2 linked regions of the Luteibacter rhizovicinus DSM 16549 genome follow. The protein of the gene in region 1 interacts with the protein of each later gene in a pairwise test. Links are inferred from orthologs where the notes say so. Each region holds a gene or a part of one and is shown in the gene's direction. Other genes may lie near its edges.

Evidence for each region.
Region 2: the proteins of BJI69_RS07065 (region 1) and kdsB interact in binary tests that used the Escherichia coli proteins (3 or more experiments, as listed by UniProt). The link is inferred for Luteibacter rhizovicinus DSM 16549 from one-to-one orthologs.

The regions. Positions count from the first base shown.
Region 1 is NZ_CP017480.1:1,543,086-1,559,127, reverse strand. The notes cover bases 5,144-7,885. They hold BJI69_RS07065 (TetR/AcrR family transcriptional regulator), read left to right. Parts: upstream 5,144-6,081; coding sequence 6,082-6,690; downstream 6,691-7,885. Other genes in these bases: BJI69_RS07055 (YfhO family protein), read left to right, coding at 7,520-7,885; BJI69_RS07060 (type 1 glutamine amidotransferase domain-containing protein), read left to right, coding at 6,788-7,468; BJI69_RS07070 (NAD-dependent succinate-semialdehyde dehydrogenase), read left to right, coding at 5,144-6,021. In the rest of the region: aldehyde oxidoreductase molybdenum-binding subunit PaoC, read left to right, coding at 1-345; BJI69_RS07090 (hypothetical protein), read left to right, coding at 570-1,199; BJI69_RS07085 (hypothetical protein), read right to left, coding at 2,076-2,570; BJI69_RS07080 (metalloregulator ArsR/SmtB family transcription factor), read left to right, coding at 2,762-3,082; BJI69_RS07075 (DUF2867 domain-containing protein), read left to right, coding at 3,111-4,535; more of BJI69_RS07070, read left to right, coding at 4,606-5,143; more of BJI69_RS07055, read left to right, coding at 7,886-9,727; BJI69_RS07050 (SDR family oxidoreductase), read left to right, coding at 9,854-10,588; BJI69_RS07045 (DUF1330 domain-containing protein), read left to right, coding at 10,628-10,915; BJI69_RS07040 (ATP-dependent Clp protease proteolytic subunit), read right to left, coding at 10,982-11,575; BJI69_RS07035 (RNA polymerase sigma factor), read left to right, coding at 11,632-12,411; BJI69_RS07030 (amidase), read left to right, coding at 12,532-13,941; BJI69_RS23140 (pentapeptide repeat-containing protein), read right to left, coding at 14,572-14,721; BJI69_RS07020 (LacI family DNA-binding transcriptional regulator), read right to left, coding at 14,790-15,743; BJI69_RS07015 (membrane-bound PQQ-dependent dehydrogenase, glucose/quinate/shikimate family), read left to right, coding at 15,972-16,042. UniProt on the Escherichia coli protein: Involved in response to both electrophiles and reactive chlorine species (RCS). Represses the transcription of the nemRA-gloA operon by binding to the NemR box.
Region 2 is NZ_CP017480.1:3,122,136-3,126,461, forward strand. The notes cover bases 1-2,734. They hold kdsB (3-deoxy-manno-octulosonate cytidylyltransferase), read left to right. Parts: upstream 1-843; coding sequence 844-1,626; downstream 1,627-2,734. Other genes in these bases: aroA (3-phosphoshikimate 1-carboxyvinyltransferase), read left to right, coding at 1-785; uvrC (excinuclease ABC subunit UvrC), read left to right, coding at 1,846-2,734. Also shown: more of uvrC, read left to right, coding at 2,735-3,669; pgsA (CDP-diacylglycerol--glycerol-3-phosphate 3-phosphatidyltransferase), read left to right, coding at 3,687-4,301. UniProt on the Escherichia coli protein: Activates KDO (a required 8-carbon sugar) for incorporation into bacterial lipopolysaccharide in Gram-negative bacteria.

The DNA.
Region 1 (16,042 bases):
CCCAAGACGGCACGCAGTCAGGTGATCGGCGCCATGACCATGGGTGCTGGCGCCGCCTTGATGGAGGCGTTGGTGGTCGACAAGCGGCTCGGCTTCTTCGTCAATCACGACCTGGCCGGTTATGAAGTGCCCGTGCATGCGGATATCCCGCACCAGGAGGTCGTGTTCCTCGACGAAACCGATGCGATGTCTTCGCCGATGAAGGCGAAGGGCGTGGGCGAACTCGGTCTGTGCGGCGTGGCGGCGGCCATCGCCAACGCGGTGCACCACGCCACGGGCATACGGGTGCGCGATTACCCGGTCACCCTGGATAAGCTGTTGGGGAGCATGCCCTCGCTGGGCTGAAGGTGCCGTTCGGAAACTCGACGACTGTCATATCGGCCGATTTGCAGATCACCGCTGGCTCGACCGGCTGCGTTAACGAGGCCGGAGACCCGCGGCTCGGACTCCCTATCCAGAAGGCAACACCCGCAAAGCAGGCGGGACTGAGCTTTGGTATCAAGAAGATGCCTGTTACCTTCAATCACCTGCCGGAAGGCTATCAGTGTCCAACACGCTAGGATGTAGCGATGCTAAAGCAATCGATATGGTTTGCGGCACTCGCGCTCTGCGTCAACGCGGGCACATGCATGGCGAAAGGAAATCTCTGGGCGGCCGCGGGCCAGACCTTTCAGTTCTCCAACAATATCGGAGAGTGGAAGTCACCCGATGGGTCCGCGCAAATTCGCAGTGATGACACCGATGTCACGTTGAAACTCTACGGCTCTGTTCTTGACATTGCAGACATATATGGCAGTCCCTGGTTGTCCGAAGCGGTTTGGTCGGGAGAAGCCCGAGGCGTGTTCGTAAACGCCAGTGACGGCGGTACTGTTGGTACGTGGAGAACGCGCGCCTTCGTGGAAGCAGGGGGCCGCGTGCGCGAAATTGCCGTTCAAAAAGCGATCAGAACGGCGCACGCAATCACGTCAACGTGCACCTTGAATGTGGTATCCGTGGGCTGGATCGATTCCGGCGACGCGCTCTTAGTTATGGAGCAAGTGCCGAACTCATCTGGATGCTCACATATGAGTAAGGCGGTGTTCTTCGTTATCGACGTTAAGACCGGCAAGATTCGTGAGACTCTTACGCCAACAGAGGCCAAAGCGCGATACTCGGACGTGTTCGGTGCTCGGGTCGATGACACGCTCACGCTTCAATGAGTTATCTGGCTCAGCAGGTTCGAGCTAATAAGGCGACCAAGGCATTAAGTTTGATGGAATGAAGCGCGTCCGGCGGTCTTGAGTGAGACGCCAAGACATGGATCTGAGCACTGTTACCATGACGAACATGTAGCCAAGTGCTTAAAGTGGCATTGAAAGAAGCGGGTGCTGGGACAGAATCGTCTCAAGCTGTCGCTGTCCACGTGATCAGGAGCAGTGACCTCGTCGGGCCGTGCTGCGCGGTGAGCCCTTGATCCAGAGTTTACTAAGCCGGCAGTCGTCTCTAGTGCTCCTTCCGCTGTGCGAGTGGGCGCCGGACTCTATAGAGACACGGCTAATTGTCCAACTCATACTCGGTTCGCTTACCGACGCGTCTACGGTGTCAAAGCTGGAGCCGCGCGCGAGTGCGCATCGACGGATGAAAGCGGTGGGAACCTTGAGTAAGGCCGGCGCGCCGTCGAAACGAACGGCAAGGCGCGTGAGATCCCGGTTAGCAAACTGATTAAAACTAAGCACGCGCTCAAGTCGGACTGCAAGTACCTGAACATTGTGTCCGTTGCTTGGATCGATGCGGGAAACGAGCTCTTAGTCCTCGAGCAAGTCCCCAATTCATCCGGATGTTCGAGCATGAATAAGGCGGTGCGGAAGGAAGGGCACGCTATTCTGACGTCTTTGGAGCTCGCACAGCCGGCACCTTATCGAAAGAACCCAACAGGTGATTGCGGACTAGCGACTAGGTGCTCGCAGAGTTGTGCTGTGGCACGACAGCTTATCGACGAGCTACTGCTGACCGTGAACTTTAGGCGACGATACCGTGCGGTCGGATAGGAAAGCCAGCCACGGCGAGGAAGTCACCGCGAATGAAATGGTATGTGTTCATCGAGGCAGCAGCTGTCTGTCGGGCTCCGATACATCGCAAAGCTTGAATGGGTCCGTCATGAATTTATGATCTCGCCGATCCTGAAACTGGATGACATATGTCTTGGCATAATCCTCGGGCTTCAATTCGTAGAATGGGATCGCAAGTTCGGTGGCGTCACCGGGGCCGATCGACAACGCGTCTATCACCATGTTTCCGTGCCCAGTAGCACGATCCCAGTCTCTCGAACCATCTTCATTCAAAATCTGGAAACTGAGCCAGTTGAGCGAATACGGCGGTTGATGCTCACTCGAGTCGATCGACAGCTTGAGTTCCGCGCGACTGTCGTTTCGCACGGTGACGTGTACCTCAGTCGTGTGCGAGGTCGTTTTGCACTGCCCATCGGCGGTGTTCACCGCAAGGTGAACCCGAGCAGGGTCGATCGTCCCGCAACCAACGATAGCCACGACGGATGCTGCCGCTCCGACACGCATCATTCTACCGACGTCCATCGGTCCCTCCTAAACGACACCATTGCCCGTTGGCGATGAATAGGCCTTGCGACCAAGGATAACTCAGTCATCCGCACCGACCGCGACAGCGCAACGCAGTCTGGGCCAATTGGAAAGTCCGATCCCCGTGTTGACTTAGCCGGTCCGATGCGTTTAGATAGTTAGCAACTTCGCTAATTAACGAATTATCCATGGCCATCGACAAGGTCTTCGAAGCCCTCGCCTCCCGGCCACGCCGCGAGATCCTCGCCTATCTGTCCGCCACCGAGCTGACCGCCGGCGAGATCGCGAGTCGCTTCGACATGAGCGCACCGTCCATTTCGCGGCACCTTTCCGTGCTGGAGGGCGCGGGTCTGGTGTCCAGCGAGAAGCGCGGCCAGTTCGTGGTCTATCAGCTCAACCGGGACAGCCTGGTCAACACGCTCACCGGCTTCGCCTTCGAGATCTGCCCCGTGGGCAAGCCGCTCAAGCGCGAGTCGAAGAGGCTTTCCGCGAAGAAACAGCCGGGCTGACACCCGCCCCATCGGTAGAGGGATCGCCATGTCATCGCACGCCGAGTCCGTCGCATCGTTCCCCAGCATCAGCATCCCCTCCGTTGCCGGCGGACCGCCGGTCGAGGTGTCGCTCATCGCCCAGTTAGGGCATGGCGCCGGGAGCCAGCTGGTGGCCGCCTCGTCGTTACGCCAGCGGGCGCACGTGGCGTTCGTGGATGAGCTCGACGAGCCCTCGGCGAAACTGGCCGGCACCCACTTCGAACATGATGACCCCAGCTCGCTGTATACCTTCGCGGTCGGCTCTAAAGGACATCCGTTCCACCGCCATGCCGGGCATCGCATCTTCACGGCCGTGTCGGGAAGCAGCGGCGCTCTGCTGCGCTTCTGCACCGCCACGCCGGTACAGCTTGCCGACGACCCCGCGAACTTCCTGCGCGCCCTGCGCCACGTGGAGATCCCGCCGGATTCGCTGTTCACCGTCCGCTTCGGCGGGGGCACCTGGCACCAGTTCCAGCCGCTGCGCGCGGGCTCGGGTCATCCCGCGTTCTTCGCCCTGTCGTGCCATACGAACGAGCTGGGTGGCGAGCTCTCCGAGGAAGCACGTCGGGTGGTTCTCGACGACGGCGCGAGCATCCCCTCGCTGACCGAGTTGCTGCCAGAGGCCGTGCAGGCCCTGCTCGACGGCATGGCAACCGACCACATGCACGTACCGACGGCGTCGCTGTCGCTCGAGGCCGCGCCGGGATCGTTGCAGGTCACGCTGTGCGGCTTCGCGCGGCGCACGTTGGGCAAGGTTCGGGCGTTGATCGCCGGCTGGGGCCACGCCGGTGGTTTTCTCTCGCGCACCGAAGGTTGGCAGACGGTGGTGGAGCTCGACGCGCCGGATGCGGATTCGCTGTTGCGCGAACAGTTCGCCGGCGACTTCGACCACGAAGACAGCTTCCGGCTCGTGCTTGCGGAGTGCCAGCCTCGCCATGCGCGCGCGTCGGTACTGCTCGCCGACCTGCTCGACGCCTTCGTGCAGCACCCGCCAGGCAGCGTGTCGCGGCTGATGGCGTTTCGCAATCTGCTGGTCACGCCGCTGGGACTGCGCCGCTCGCCGCTCGCCTGCCCGGTATCGTCCTTGCTCGCGCCGCTCGACAAGCACGTCTTCGCGGGACGTTTCCCGGTGCTCGACCAGCGGATCGACGACGGCGACAGCTTCGCGCAGGTGATGCTCGGCGCGGACGACAAGCACCTGTCGTTTCGCTCGTGCGTGGCGCTGCGTGTCGTCGACGGTCGCGTCGACATCACGCTGGGAACCCGCGTGCGTTGCCGTAACGCGTTCGGCCACGTGTACCTGGGCTTGATCGACCGGGTGCATCGGCGCTACATCAGTCCACTGATGCTGCGCGCCGCGGCGATGCACGCCTTTGCCTTGCAGAACGAAGCGCAGCGCTTGGTCGGTGTCCGTGGGTACGTGGCGAGATAACGCCTTACCGCTCACATTCAGATCTCCATAATAGGTCTCGAAGCTGCTTCCCGCCCTCATGGAACCTGTCATGACCTCACCTTCGAATCATCCTGCGAATGCTTACGCCGACGGCGGTATCTCCCGCAATCCGGCGGACGACACGTTTATCGCGGCGTATCCCTACCAGACCGCCGATGACGTCGAGCGCATGCTCGACGAGAACGCGTCGGCATTTCGCCAGTGGCGCGCCACGCCGATGGCCGAGCGGGTGGCGGCCTACCATCGCCTGGCGTCCACGCTGCGGGACCGTTTGGAAACCCTCGCGCTGATCATCACTAGCGAGATGGGTAAACCACTCGTCGACTCCCGTGCCGAGGTTGAAAAATGCGCCGCCACGCTGGACTGGATCGCGGAGAACGGCCCGGGGATTCTCGCCGACGAACCGGTGCCGGTCGACGGGGACGATCAGGTGCATGTGTCATATCTTCCGATCGGCAGCATCCTCGGCGTGATGCCGTGGAACTTCCCCCTCTGGCAGGCGATTCGGGCCTCGGGGCCGATCATGCTCTCGGGCAACGGTTTCATCCTCAAGCATGCGCCGAACGTCATGGGTGCCGCCTACGCATTGCAACAGGCTTACGAGACCGCCGGTTTTCCGAAGGGTCTCTTCGTCAACCTGCATGCGGACAACGAGACGGTTGCACGCGTCATCGAGGACCCGCGGGTCGCTGCAGTCACGGTGACCGGAAGCATGCGCGCGGGTGCCGCCGTGGCCTCGACGGCAGCGAAGGTGCTCAAGAAGAGCTTGCTGGAACTAGGCGGCAGCGATCCGTTCATCGTGCTGGCCGATGCAAACATCGATCTTGCCGTGGAGACGGCGGTCCAGGCGCGTTTCCAGAACACGGGGCAGGTTTGCCTGGCCGCCAAGCGCTTCATTCTGGAAAAACCGATCGCTGCGGAATTCACCCGCAAGTTCGTCGAAGCGGTGAAAGCCCTGACGATGGGTGACCCCACCGACCCGTCGAACAAACTCGGTCCCATGGCCCGGACTGACCTGAGGGACGAGCTGCATAGCCAGGTCGAGCGGACCCTGGCGCAAGGTGCGTCCTTGCTTCTGGGCGGCAAGAAGGTCGAAGGCCCGGGTAATTTCTACGAGCCGACCGTGCTGGGTAACGTCGGTCCGGGCATGACGGCTTTCGACGAGGAAACCTTCGGCCCCGTCGCGGCGATGACCGTCGCTGACAACGTCGAACACGCCATCGAGCTGGCCAACACGAGCGACTACGGACTCAGCGGCAATCTGTGGACGGCCGACACGGCCCGCGCGCAGCGCATTGCGCGGCGCCTGGAGACGGGTGGTGTGTTCATCAATGGCTTCAGCGCCTCCAACGCCAGGATTCCCGTAGGTGGCGTGAAGAAGAGCGGCTACGGACGCGAGCTGTCGCACTTCGGGCTGCGCGAGTTCACCAACGCCCAGGCTGTCTGGACGAAGACAGTCGAGTGATTTACGGTCAGGATTAACGAGGAGTAGACGACCGGTCTAATTCTATGTATAGTCCGTCCCATGAGTCCCGCCACCGCCACCACCGAATCCTCCGACGTCCGCCAGAAAATCCTGGCGACGGGCCAGCGCATCATGGGCGGCAAGGGCTTCTCGGCGGTCGGGCTCAACGAGATCCTGGTCGCAGCGGGCGTGCCGAAGGGTTCGTTCTATCACTACTTCGGTTCCAAGGAAGCGTTCGGCGAGGCCATGCTCGAGGCGTATTTCGAGGATTACTTCGCCGATATGGACCGTGTGCTGCGGCAGGCAGGCGGCTCGGGTGCGCAACGTCTGGCGAACTACTTCCAGGCCTGGGAGGACAACCAGTCCTTCGAGAACTGCCAGGGCAAATGCCTTGCGGTGAAGCTTGGGGCCGAGGTCGCGGATCTGTCCGAGGCGATGCGCACGTCGATGAAGCGCGGTACCGCGGGGATCGTGGAGCGCATGTCGGTGGCTATCGAGGCGGGGGTGGCCGATGGGTCGCTGTCGATCGACCAGCCAGCGCCTGCGATCGCGCAGAGCCTGTATCAGTTGTGGCTCGGCGCAAGCGTCATGGTGAAGATCGTCCGCGATACCGAGCCGTTCCATAAAGCGATGATCACCACGCGAAACATGCTGCATATCCCGTCCTGAGGGGCGCCGCATCCGGCACTTCATCCGAAGTGCTTTTTTTCGGCCCATTCACTAGACGACCGGTCTACTTAACTCAACCGCAATCAAGGAAATCACCATGAAAGTTCTCATCGTTCTGACCTCCCATGACCAGCTCGGTAACACCGGCCGCAAGACCGGCTTCTGGCTCGAAGAGCTTGCCGCCCCGTATTACACGTTCAAGGACGCCGGCGTCGACGTGGTCCTCGCGTCACCCAAGGGTGGCCAGCCGCCACTGGATCCGAAGAGCAACGAGCCATCGTTCCAGACCGACCTCACCCGTCGCTTTGAAGCCGACGCCGCCGCCAACGCCCAGCTCGCCGCCACCGTCCGCCTCGACAGCGTTTCGCAGGCCGACTTCGACACCGTGTTCTATCCGGGTGGTCATGGCCCGCTGTGGGATCTCGCCGAGGACACGCACTCCATCGCCCTGATCGAGTCGTTCATCGAAGCAGGCAAGCCGGTGGCCCTGGTGTGTCATGCACCTGGCGTGCTTCGTCACGTCAAGGCATCCAACGGCAGACCACTGGTCGAAGGCAAGCAGGTCGCCGGTTTCACCAACAGCGAAGAGGAAGCCGTCGGCCTCACGAAGGTCGTCCCGTTTCTGGTCGAGGACGAGCTGAAGGCCAAGGGCGGCATCTATTCGAAGGGGCCGGACTGGGCCTCGTACGTGGTCACCGACGGGCTGTTGATTACCGGCCAGAACCCGGCCTCGTCATCGGAAGCGGCGACGATACTGATGAAGCGATTCGCCGCTTGATCTAGGTAATAATGCGCGTCGCGCGGATCTCGCTGCTTCGAAACGGACCTCATGCCATCACGCTCGTTCGCGCGCCTCGTCGGCGTGCTGGTCTTTGCCTGGGCCGCGCTGAACCTCCCGCTCCTGCTTGGCCTGCGCGTCCTTCCCGGGGACGCCATGAACGAGTTCTACCCGATGGTGTACTTCAACGTACACAGCCTTCGGACAGGTCTCGCCCCGTGGTGGAACCCGCTGATCTTCGGCGGCTATCCGCAGATCGCGGATCCGCAGGCGATGCTGTTCTCGCCCCTGCTCATGGCCTGGATGCTGCTGCGTGCGGACCCCGGTATGACGTGGTTCGTCTGGGCCACCCTGCTGCACGTATTGATGGGCGGCATCGCGTTTATGGCCCTCATGCGTCGCTTCAAGGCGACGGACGTCGGCGCCCTGCTGGGCGCCATCGTCTTCATGGCCGGTGGCGTCGCGGCTTCCCGTATTCAATACGTGCCGATCGTCCTCGCCTACAGCTTCCTTCCCGTCGCGCTGCTGGCGCTGCGCTGGTTCTTCGACGGGCCGACCCCGGGGCGCGGAATCATCGTGGGACTCGCCGCTGGCGCCATCCTCGTCGAGCCGGTGCAACTCACCTACCTCATCGGGCTGATGCTGGTTCCGTATGCCGTCTGTGTCGCGATGGGCCGCTGGTCATCCTTGACGCCGCGCCTGCGCTGGACGGTGGTCGGCGGCGGCGCCTTGGCTGGCATCGTCGCCCTGGCCATGGCGCTGCCCCAACTGCTACTCAGTTACGCCTTCGTCACCGTGTCCAATCGTCCGGTGCTCCCGCTCGAGGCGGCGACGTCGATGTCGGTCGACTGGCGGGCGTTGCTCACGCTGTTCCACCCGAACGCCTTGCAAAGCCTGCGCGGCAAATACACGGGTGCGGTGGACCCGATCGAAACCTTCCTCTACATCGGCGCGCTGCCCTCGCTGCTCCTGATCGTCGGACTGAAGAAGGCATGGGCCGTACCCGTGCAGCGACGCCACCTCATGTTTCTCGGCGTGGCCGCCGTCGCCGCGATCCTCTACATGCTCGGTGGCCACACGCCGGTTTACGGCTGGCTGTACCACGTGCTGCCGGGGATCAAGCAGTTCCGGCGTCCTTCGGATTCGGCGTACCTGTTGATCGTCGCGCTGGCGACAGCCGTCGCGTTCGGCGCGTCCCATATTGACCTGTCGGACCGCCGCCGATGGACGGGGATCCTCGCCGCCACCACGGCATGGCTGCTTCTCGCCAGCGCGGGGATGCGAGGGACCGGCGAAGGCTGGCAGGCCGCAAGCATCGTCGCGCCGATCACGGCGGCCGCGGTGCTTTGGTACGCGCGACGTTCACGGGATGCTGGCCGCCTGGCGCTCGCTCTCGTGTTGCTCGTGGTCGTCGACTACCGTTGCTTCAACCTCAACGGCGAATTCAATCAGCGTGGCGACAGCGGAAAGAAATTCCGCGAAAACCCGGCAGCGACGTTCATCGCGTCGCGCATCCGTGATACGCCTCAGGGCCAGCTGCTTCCGCGCATCGAAGCGGTCGGTCTTGGCTCGGGATGGAAGAATCTCGTCGTACTTCGCAATCTTCCCGCCGTAAATGGGTACGGCCCGCTGCGCTGGGTGCTTTTCGACCGGTGGTACGGTCCGTACTCGGATGGGGATGGTCCGCGCCCGACCACGCCCTACAATGCGGATCCGTCCAGCGCCCTGAACCGCCTGCTCGGCGTGGCCTACATCGTGCAGCCCGCAGGTAGCTCGTCCGCCGCAAGGATCTACGCGGACGACAAGACCGAGATCATCCAGCAGACCGCCTTGCCCCGCGTGCTTACGCCGAGCAAGGCGGTGGCACTTCTCGCGGGCGCCGTGCCGTCGGCCGTCGATTTTGCCTCCACCGACTTCGCCAGCACGCTCATCTTTACACCACGGGATCAGGCTGACGCCGACTTGCTTACTCACGATATGAGCGCCTGTACCGGAAAGCTCCAGGTGCAATCGTCGCAGTCGACCAATGTGCAGACCGACATCAAGACGTCGGGTGCAGCCTCCGGATGGCTCGTGGTATCGGAAGAGGATTTTCCAGGCTGGGTCGCCCGGGTCGATGGACAGGAGGTGCCCCATCACCGGGCGGACGGCATCGTCAGCGCGGTATGCGTGCCCGCGGGCGATCACACCGTCTCCTTCACGTACCAGCCGTGGCGGATGGTCAGCGAAGTGATAAGCCGCCCGTCTGCGTGGCAATAATCGGGATGCTGCCTCGCGTCGGGCAGTAAGCCGGCACTTTATTTTTCCGGGTCCACCCCGATGTCGACTCAGAGCGACCGCTGACCTGGCGGTTTCCTGTACCTAACTCTGGATCAAGGACACGAAATGAATGCTACCCAGAAAGTCGCGCTGGTCACGGGCGCAACCCGTGGCATCGGCGCCGAAACCGTTCGTCAGCTTGCCGAGCAGGGCGTGCTTACGCTTCTCGCCGGGCGCGATGCGGGCCGCGCCGAGGCGGCTGCAAAGAAACTGAAAGACGAGGGCCTGCCGGTCGAGTCCATCGTGCTCGATGTGACGAATGCCGAGAGCATCCAGAAGGCTGTCGCCGATGTGACGTCGCGTTTTGGCCGGCTCGACATCCTCGTCAATAACGCGGGCATCCTGCTCGACTCGATGGACAAGGCACCGTCCGAACAAAGCATCAAGGTTTGGCGCGAGACGTTCGACACCAATGTTTTCGCCGTCGTGGAAGTCACCCAGGCGTTCCTTCCGCTGATCAAGGCCGCACCAGCCGGCCGCATCGTCAACGTGTCCAGCCTGCTGGGTTCGGTCACGAATCACCTGGATCCGGAATCGAAGATCTATCACTTCAAGGTTCCGGCCTACAACGTCTCGAAGAGCGCCGTGAACGCCTGGACGGTGCAGCTGGCTTACGAGCTCCGCGACACGAAGGTCAAGGTCAACGCCGTGCACCCCGGCTACGTCAAGACCGACATGAACGGTGGCGAGGGCGAGATCGACGTACCGACCGGTGCGAAGAGCAGCGTCGGCATGGCCTTGCTCGGTGCCGACGGCCCCACGGGAAGTTTCACCTATCTCGGCGATACGATCGCCTGGTAAGGGTGGTCCCTCTTCATCACAGATCGAGGCATCGACATCATGACGACCTATGTCGTGTTCACGCGGGAGCGCACTACCGACCCGGAGGAAATGGCGGTGTATGCCGAGAAGGCGAAGCCTGCCGGCGCGGGTCACCCCATAACGCGACTCGCCTTTTACGGCGATATCCAGACGTTGGAAGGTAGCGCGATCGAGGGCTCGGTGATTCTGAGCTTTCCCAGCAAGGAAGAGGCCCTGGCCTGGTACAACAGCCCCGCCTATACCGAAGCGAAGGAGCATCGGTTGAAGGGGTCGGAGTATCGGGTGTTCATGATCGAAGGGGTCTAAGGCGCCGCTTCGATTCGACAGCCTCACAATGAAGTCGCTGCCGATTCGGGCAGCGGCTTCTGGCGATCAGCGCCCCGGAATCTCGTCGCGACGGACGATGATCCTTGAGACCAGGCCGTACTCCACGGCCTCTTCTGCCGACATCCACTTGTCGCGCTCGATATCCTCACGCACACGTTCGATCGGCTGGCCACTCTCACGTGCAATGACGGCCGCGATACGCTCGCGTGCCTTCAGGATCTCCTTTGCCTGGATGGCGATATCGCTCGCCGCGCCGCCCGCACCACCACTGGGCTGATGAATCAGGAAGCGGGTCTGCGGCAGGCAGAACCGACGTTCGCGCGGCGCACCGAGATACAGGTGATTGGCAGCGCTGCCGACCCAGCCGGTGCCGATCATGTTCACGGGCGAGGAGATGAAGCGCACCGCGTCATGGATCACGTCACCCGATTCGAGGTGACCGCCGGGCGATGACACGATCATGTCGATCGGCTCGTGCGATTCGGCATCGAGGGCGAGCAGGCGGCGCACCGTTTCCGAAGCCATCGCATCGGTGACCGTACCAAAGACCATCACGGTGCGGGCGCGGAAGGTTTTCTCTTCCAGAAACGCGCTGTTGTGCGCAGGGCGCGGGGCGCTTTCCTTCTCATTGGTAAACATTGGGGCTCACTCCAGTGTGGTAGGTTCATTTCCTATACGAACGAGCCGCCATAAACGTGACATCCCCTGCACAGGAACATCCTCTCGCCGTTGACGGCACTCTTCGCCGGCGTCTGATCGGACTGGCCGGGCATTGGCTTGGTGACGGCAGCGCGGCTGAAGATGCCCTCCACGACGTTTACCTGCGTACCGCGGATCGCGTCTTACCCGACTCGGCCTCCGGCCGGGAAGCCTGGCTCGTCACGGTGCTCCGCCATCTGTGCTTCGATCAGTTGCGTCGTCAGGCGCGCTACCAGGCCGTGCTGACACGGGTGGCGGGCGATGGCGCCCTGGCATGGGGCGGTGACCAGCCGGACTATCTGGCGGTCCAGGCCCAGCGCGTGGACGAAGCCTTGCTCACCCTGGTGCATCACCTGCCGGCCGACGATGTCGCGGCATGGCTGCTTTACGAGCTTTTCGGTTTCAGCCATGCGGAGCTTGGCGCCCTCGCAGGATGCAGCGAGCTTGCATCGCGTCAACGGCTTCATCGCATGGCTGGCCGCCTCGATCGCGCCGTTCCGCCGGATAGTCTCGACGATGAGGACCGGGCTGCGTTATTCGCCCTGTGTCAGCAGGCGGTCATCAGGCACGAGACGGCCGCACTGGCGACCCTGGTGCGGACCGCCGCGCCACAGTCGATGGCTGCCATGGGAAGGGCCACGGATCGCGGCTTCGGAGCGACGGTCCCGACCACTGCATGGGTGCAGGTTGGCGACCAGATGGCCCTGCGCATCCAGGCGGGCGATGGCCCGGCCACGTGGATACCGCTCGGCGAGGCCAGCGTCGAACTCGTCTGAGTGGCAAGGACCCTTGAGAATCCGCCGATGTACCAATTACCTGTCAACTGACAGGTAGGGGTTGACGACGCCAAGACTTCAGCGCAGTATCTACCTAACACTTGACAGGTAGATACCGACATGACCTCTGAAATCACCCGTTTCGACGCCACCGCACTGGCCGCCCTGATCCGCCGCCGCGAACTCTCCCCCGTCGAAGTCATGCAAGCGCACCTCGACCGGATCGAAGCCACCAACCCGAGGGTCAACGCCATCGTCTCCCTCGCGGACGACGCGCTCGATGCCGCCAAAGCCGCCGAGCGCGAGGTCATGGCCGGCGCTGACCTCGCTCCGCTTCACGGTGTTCCATTCACCGCCAAGGATTCCATCGATACCGCCGGCGTGCTGACCCAGCGAGGCTCACCGATCTTCAAGGGACGCATCCCGGAGGCTGACGCCACGAGCGTCGCCCGCCTGAAGGACGCCGGGGCGATCCTGCTGGCGAAGACGAATCTTCCCGAGTTCTCTTACTGGATCGAGAGCGACAACCTGCTTACCGGTCGTACGAACAACCCATGGAACCTCGAGCGCACGCCCGGTGGATCCAGTGGTGGCGAGTCCGCCGCGATCGCGGCAGGCATGTCGCCGCTGGGCCTGGGTACGGACCTGGCCATTTCCATTCGCGGACCGGCGGCACAAACCGGCATCACCTCGCTCAAGCCGACCCACGGTCGTATCCCGATGACGGGCATCTGGCCGCGTGCGCCACGCCGCTTCTGGCATGTCGGCCCCATGGCGCACAGCGTCCGCGATATCGCGCTGGCGTATTCGCTGATGGTCGGTCCCGACGGCTCGGATGCATTTGCGACGAGCACGATCGCCTTCGACAACGGTGTCGGTACCTCGCCTGCCGGTCCATTACGCGTGGGTTGGCTGGTCGAACCGGGCTTCGGGCCGATCGATCCCGAAGTAACGGCGACGGTTCGCGCCGCTGCGGAGGCGCTGCATGGCACGGGCGTCATCGTCGAAGAGGTGCGTATCCCGGCTCTCGAGAGGGACTTCGCGCTCGATGTGTTCAGCCGCCTCCACGTCATGGAAATGAAGCCAGCCTTCGAGGAAGCGACAGCCGGCCGGCGCGACGACGAGCTCTACCTGATGGCGAAGACCATGCTGGCCTTGCCGGATACGTCGATGAAGGATTTCATCGATGCCGAACAGGCTGCCGACCGCCTGCGAGACGGTTTTGCCGAGTACTTCCAGCGTTACGACGCCTTGCTTACACCCGTCCAGCCGCTGCCGGCGCAGAAGCACGGCATCCCCGAGTTCAGCATCAACGGCCAGACCGTGGACGCCACGTATCTGATGGGCTCGACCGTCCCGCTCAACATAACGGGACTTCCCGGCCTGACGTTACGGTTCGGTACCAGCCACGACGGCATGCCGATCGGCATCCAGCTGGTCGCCAAGTGGCAGGCCGAGTCGACCCTGCTGTATCTGGCCTCCCTCCTGGAATCGGTCAGCCCGGTTCGTGACCTGCATCCGTCCCTCTGAAGACGCCATACGCTACCTGTCGATTGGCAGGTAGCGCCGGAGTACTTACAATGCCCCGTAGCTCGTTTCATTCCGAAACGGCGGCGAGGCCATGGCAATGAGTGCGAATGCGAAGGAAGCGATCCTCGAGGCGGCCCGTCTCGCCGCGCAATTGCACGGCTACGGTGGCCTGAATTTCCGCGACCTTGCGGCCGACGTAGGTATCAAGGGCGCCAGTATTTACTACCACTTCGCGAGCAAGGCCGATCTCGGTGCCGCCGTCGCACGACGTTACTGGGAAGACACGGCGGCAGGCCTGGACGCCATGCTTGCTGAAGCCGGTGACCCGCTTGTCGCGCTCGACCGCTATCCGGATATGTTCCGCACGACACTGCACAGTGACAATCGCCTGTGCCTCGCCAGTTTCCTGGCCGCCGAAGTCGAAGATCTACCGTCGGTAGTGAAGACGGAAGTCCTCTCCTTTGCTGACATCAACATCGCCTGGCTGAGCAAGGTGTTGAAAGCGGCAAACATCGCCGTACCCGAAGGTGCCGATCAACGCGCTCGTGCGATCTACACCGCCATCGCGGGTGCACAACTCATCGCGCGCAGCCGGACGGACATGTCGCTTTATGACTCCGTGGTCGACAGCTACCGGGCGGCCGGGCTGCTGCCGCAGGTGGCGAAGCCAGCGAAAGCGACACCGATCAAAGCGGCACCAATCAAAGCGGCACCAATCAAAGCGGCACCAATCAAAGCGGCACCAATCAAAGCGGCACCAATCAAAGCCGCACCAATCAAAGCCGCACCGATGAAAGCAGCGCCGATGAAAGCAGCGCCGAAAAAAACACCGGCGCAGAAGAAAGCCGTTAAGGCGTGACCGCAACGTCGCGTGGCCGCGTCGTTCCCCGCAACACCAGCCGCGGCGGAATGACGATCGGCCGGCTCGGCGCCGCCTCGGCGAGAAGGGTCACGCTACCCAGGGCAAGCGCATCCATATCCTGATGAAACGTCGTCAGGTCAGGCCCGCGCCACCCGGCCATGGGGATATCGTCGAAGCCGACGACCTGGATATCGCCAGGAACGGATAAGCCGAACTCGATGCGAATCGCGTCCAGCGCGCCAATGGCAACCAGGTCGTTCACGCAAAAGATGCCATCCGGACGACTCCCGGACGACAGCAGTTCGAGAGCCGCCGCATACCCTTCCTCGTAGCTGAAGCCCGCAACGACGTGCTGCGGCGGGGCCACTTGCCTATCGTTGATCCGCTTGAGGAAGCCACGCTGGCGCTCGGTCTGTGCGGTACTTTCGCGACCGGCGAGATACGCCAGGGTGCGGCAACCACCATCGATGAGGAGATCCGCCGCCAGGGCGCCCGCGGAGCGATTGTCGGTGGACACCGTGCGCAGGTTGCCGAACTTCTTCGAGTTCACCGCGACGATAGGGATGCCTGCGCCTTCCAGCTTCCGCGCCACGCGCGTCGAGCGAATGGCCAGGGCGCTGATCACCCCGTCGATCCGGTATCGCGACAACTCGCCCACGATGTCGTCGAGGTTATCGTCGCTGCTCGTATCGACGAGCATGGTCTCGATCCGGCGTTCGCGAAGCAGGGACGTGACGCAGCGCAGGAACTCGGTGAAGAACGGATTGTAGAAGCCACCGACGACGACCGCGACGATGCCCGATCGGCCCGTCTGCAGGATCGCAGGCAAGGCATTCGGCTTGTAATGCAATTCCGCGGCCGCCTTGAGTACACGTTCGCGCACGTCCGCGGACACGGCGGCGCCTGCGCTGAACACGCGGGAGACGGTCGACTGCGACACCCCCGCAAGGCGCGCGACGGCGGTGGAAGAGGCGTGCGCGCGTGGTGCGCCAGCAGGGGGCGGTGGGGACCGTGACATCCGCGGAGGTTAGCATTTCCTTGCACGGAGCCATCACGCGGCGTACGCTTGAATAGCTATGCAGCGCGGCGTTTCGTCAGAGCCGTGCCTCACGTATTCCGGGCCCAGACGGAAGGGGGCCTCGTATCCCACATTCTCACAAGGATCGAAATGAACACATCTGAGAGTGCCCTCGCACGATGGGGCAGGCGTCTGCTCGCGCTCGTGTTGGGCTTGTTTGG
Region 2 (4,326 bases), 1.6 Mb from region 1 along the record:
CACTGTTGCTGGCCGGCCTGTACGCCGAGGGCAAGACGGAAGTCATCGAGCCGCACCCGACGCGCGACTACACCGAAAGCATGCTCAAGGCCTTCGGCTGGCCGATCGAGTATTCCCCAGGCAAGGCCACGGTCGAGGGCGGGCACACCTTGCACGCCGTCGACGTGGACGTGCCGGCGGACATCTCCTCGGCGGCTTTCTTCATCGTGGCTGCATGCATCGTGCCCGGGTCGGAGCTTCACCTGAAAGGCGTGGGCCTCAATCCGCGTCGCACCGGCCTGCTGGCCGCGCTCGAGCTGATGGGCGCCGACATCTCGGTGGAAAACGAGCGCAGCAGCGGCGGTGAAGACATCGGCGATCTCATCGTCCGGTACCGTCGACTGCATGGCGTGGCGCTGCCGCTGGATATCGTGCCGGACATGATCGACGAGTTCCCCGCGCTGTTCGTCGCCGCCGCGGTGGCCGATGGTCTGACCACCATTCGTGGCGCCGCCGAACTGCGCGTGAAGGAATCGGATCGGATCGCCAGCATGGCCGCGGGTCTGCAGGCCTGTGGCGTGAAGATCGACGAACTGCCGGATGGCGCCATGATCCAGGGCGGTGCGATCGGTGGTGGCACGATCGACAGCCATGGCGATCACCGCATCGCCATGAGCTTCGCCATCGCCGGCCTCGTGGCCTCGGCACCGATCACCATCGGCGACTGCGCCAACGTCGCCACCTCGTTCCCGGGCTTTATGGAGCTGGCAAACGGCGTGGGTTTCCAACTGGAAAGGGCAGGCTGATACATGGCCCCCGTCACGGGAAGGCGTTAGGCTTTGCCTTCCTGTTACGGATGTCGTCATGGCCCCCAAGATCCCACCGTTCGTCGTCGTGGTGCCCGCGCGCTTCGGCTCGACCCGCTTGCCGGGCAAGCCCCTGCTGAAGATCGATGGCGAGTCGATGATCCGTCGCGTCGCCGAGCGGGCAGGGCTCGCCGGTGCCGCGCAGGTGGTGGTGGCGACGGACGACGATCGTGTGGCGCGGGAGTTGCGCGGCTGCGGTGACATCCTGGTCTGCATGACGCGTGAGGATCACGCCTCGGGCAGTGACCGTATCGCCGAGACCGCCAGCAATTTCGGCTGGCCCGAAGACACCATCGTGGTCAACCTTCAGGGTGACGAGCCCTTCGCCCCGGCCGCGGGCATCCGCGCCGTGGTCGCGACCCTGGCGGGCGACGACGCGCCCATGGCCACGCTGGCCACGCCGATCACCCATGCCGACGAATTCTTCGATCCGAACATCGTCAAGGTGGTCCGGGCCAGCAATGGTCGCGCGCTGTATTTCACCCGGTCGCCGGCGCCCTGGGCACGCGATCCCTTCGCCCAGAGCCGGGACAGTCTTCCCGCTGACGTGCCCTTTCTGCGGCATATCGGCATCTATGCCTATCGTGCGGGCTTCCTGCGCCGGCTGGCGGCGCTGCCGAGAACGCCCCTGGAGCGTGCGGAATCGCTCGAACAGCTGCGCGCCCTGGAACATGGCTACGCCATTTCGGTCCAGCTGACCCCGGAACCGTTTCCGCCGGGCATCGATACGGCCGAGGACCTGGTGCGGGCAGAGCGCTGGCTGGCCTCCGGCGGCCGTTGAGCCGGGTCGGAATTGGCCTACAGCTGAGCGAGGGCTCGCCCGACGCTCCCCATCGACCCGCGCCGAGGGCGTGGCTGCGGGCAAGCCCTTAATCTATCCCCGTCGCCACTGTCATCCCCAAGGAAGGCGACAGCCCACGGAAGGTCGGCGCCGGCATGGACTCCACCCCATGCCGGCGTTTTTGCGTCTGGCCTTCGCCGACACGCTAAAATGCCAGGCATGGAGCACACCGAGTCGCATCCGTTCGACGGCAAGGCCTTCGTCCGACACCTCACCACCTCGCCTGGCGTCTACCGCTATTTCGATACGGAAGACGAGCTGCTGTACGTCGGTAAGGCGGCGAATCTCAAGAAGCGCGTCAGCAACTACTTCCTCAAGCCACCGATGGATCCGCGTATCGCCTCGATGGTGTCGCAGATCGCACGGGCGGAAGTCACCCTGACGCGTACCGCGGGCGAGGCGTTGCTGCTCGAATCCCAGCTGATCAAATCGCTCAAGCCGCGCTACAACATCGTGCTGCGCGACGATAAGAGCTACCCGTACATCTATCTCTCGGGAGGCGAGGACTACCCACGCCTCGGCTTCCATCGCGGTGCGAAGACGGGGCCAGGGCGCTATTTCGGGCCGTATCCGAGCACCTTCGCGGTACGCGAGAGCCTTGGCCTGATGCAGAAGCTGTTCAAGGTGCGTCAGTGCGAGGACAGCTACTTCCGCAATCGTTCGCGTCCCTGCCTGCAGCACCAGATCGGTCGCTGCAGCGCGCCCTGCGTGCGGCTGATCGACGTGCCCGATTACCAGAACGACGTGCGCCATGCCGAGATGTTCCTCGAGGGCCGCAGCAGTGCGGTGATCGACGAGCTGGCGGTCGCCATGGACCAGGCCAGCATGGCGCTGAACTTCGAGCGTGCCGCGGCGCTACGCGACCAGGTCTCGGCGCTGCGCAAGCTGCAGGCCCAGCATTTCGTCCAGGGCGCCAGCGCCGACATGGACGTGATCGCCTGCTGCCTGGAGGGCGGCATGGCCTGTGTGAGCGTGTTGTTCTTCCGCAACGGCGTGAGCCTGGGCTCGCGCGACTTCTTCCCTCGCCTGCCGATCGATGCCTCCGTCGGCGATGTACTGGCGCAGTTCATCGCGCAGTACTACCTGGAGCGCCAGGTGCCCCGCGAACTGGTGCTGAGCGACACGGTGGAAGACATCGACGTACTCGCCCAGGTCCTTTCCGATCACGCCGGGTACGTCGTCTCGCTGAAACCCAGCGTGCGCGGCGAGCGAGCGCGCTTCCTCGAGATGGCCCAGCGCAATGCCAGCGCGGCGCTCACCTCACGCCTTGCCAGCCGGCATACGCTGCTGGCGCGCTTCGACGATCTGCAGAAGGTGCTCGAACTCGAGGCACCGCCGCGACGCATCGAGTGCTTCGATATCAGTCATACGCGCGGTGAGGCCACCGTGGCCTCCTGCGTGGTGTTCGGTCCCGAAGGGCCGGAGAAATCGCACTACCGTCGTTTCAACATCGCGGGCATCACGCCCGGCGATGACTATGCCGCCATGCACCAGGCACTCACGCGCCGCTTCAAGAAAGTGGTGGAGGGTGGCGCAAAGCCGGACATCCTGCTGATCGATGGCGGTACGGGGCAGGTGGGGCAGGCCGTGGACGTGCTCCGCGAGCTGGGTGTCGAAGGCATCCGCGTGGTCGGCGTGGCGAAAGGGCCCGGACGTCGCGCGGGTGAGGAGACGCTCGTGCTGGCGGAGACGGGAAAGACCCTGCATCCCGGCACATCCTCACCTGCCTTGCACCTGGTCGCCGCGGTTCGTGACGAAGCGCACCGTTTCGCCATCAGCGGACACCGCCGGCGCCGTGAGGCGGCACGAGAGCGGAGTACGCTGGAAGACGTGGCCGGTGTGGGCGCACGTCGCCGCGCCGCGCTGCTGAAGGCGTTTGGCGGTCTGGCCGGCGTCGAAGCGGCCGGTGTCGAAGAATTGATGAGTGTGAAGGGGATTGATCGCGGTCTCGCCGAACGCATCTATGCCATGCTTCATCCCTAAGTTGCATGCGACCGACTATGCGAATCAACCTGCCTACCTGGCTGACCCTCTTCCGCGTGCTCCTGCTCCCGGTCATGGTCGTCGTCTTTTACCTGCCGTTCCGCTGGTCCAATCTCGGGGCGGCCGCGGTCTTCGTGATTGCCGGATTTACGGACTGGCTCGACGGCTACCTGGCCCGCCGGATGAATCTCACCTCGGCCTTTGGCGCGTTTCTCGACCCCGTGGCCGACAAGCTCATGGTGGCGGTGACCCTGTTCCTGCTGGTCCAGTCCCATCCAGGCGGCTGGCAGGGCGTGCTCCTGGCCGTGACCGCCTCGGTGATCGTGGGCCGTGAGATCAGCGTCAGCGCGCTGCGCGAGTGGATGGCGCAGATCGGCGCACGCTCGAAAGTGAAGGTGGCCTTTCTCGGCAAGCTGAAGACCCTGGCGCAGATGGTCGCGCTGGTCGTGCTGTTGGTTCAGCACGACACCGAGTCCCTGGCGTCGTACAACATCGGCGAGGCGCTCCTGGTCCTCGCCGGCATCCTGACCATATGGTCGGGTCTGGACTACCTGAGGGCTGCATGGCCCAGTTTGCGCGGGGATTCAGACGACGTGAAAAAAAGTGAAAAAAAGTCGGTGCAAAGTGGTTGACACATTTCCGATCTGATTTAGAATA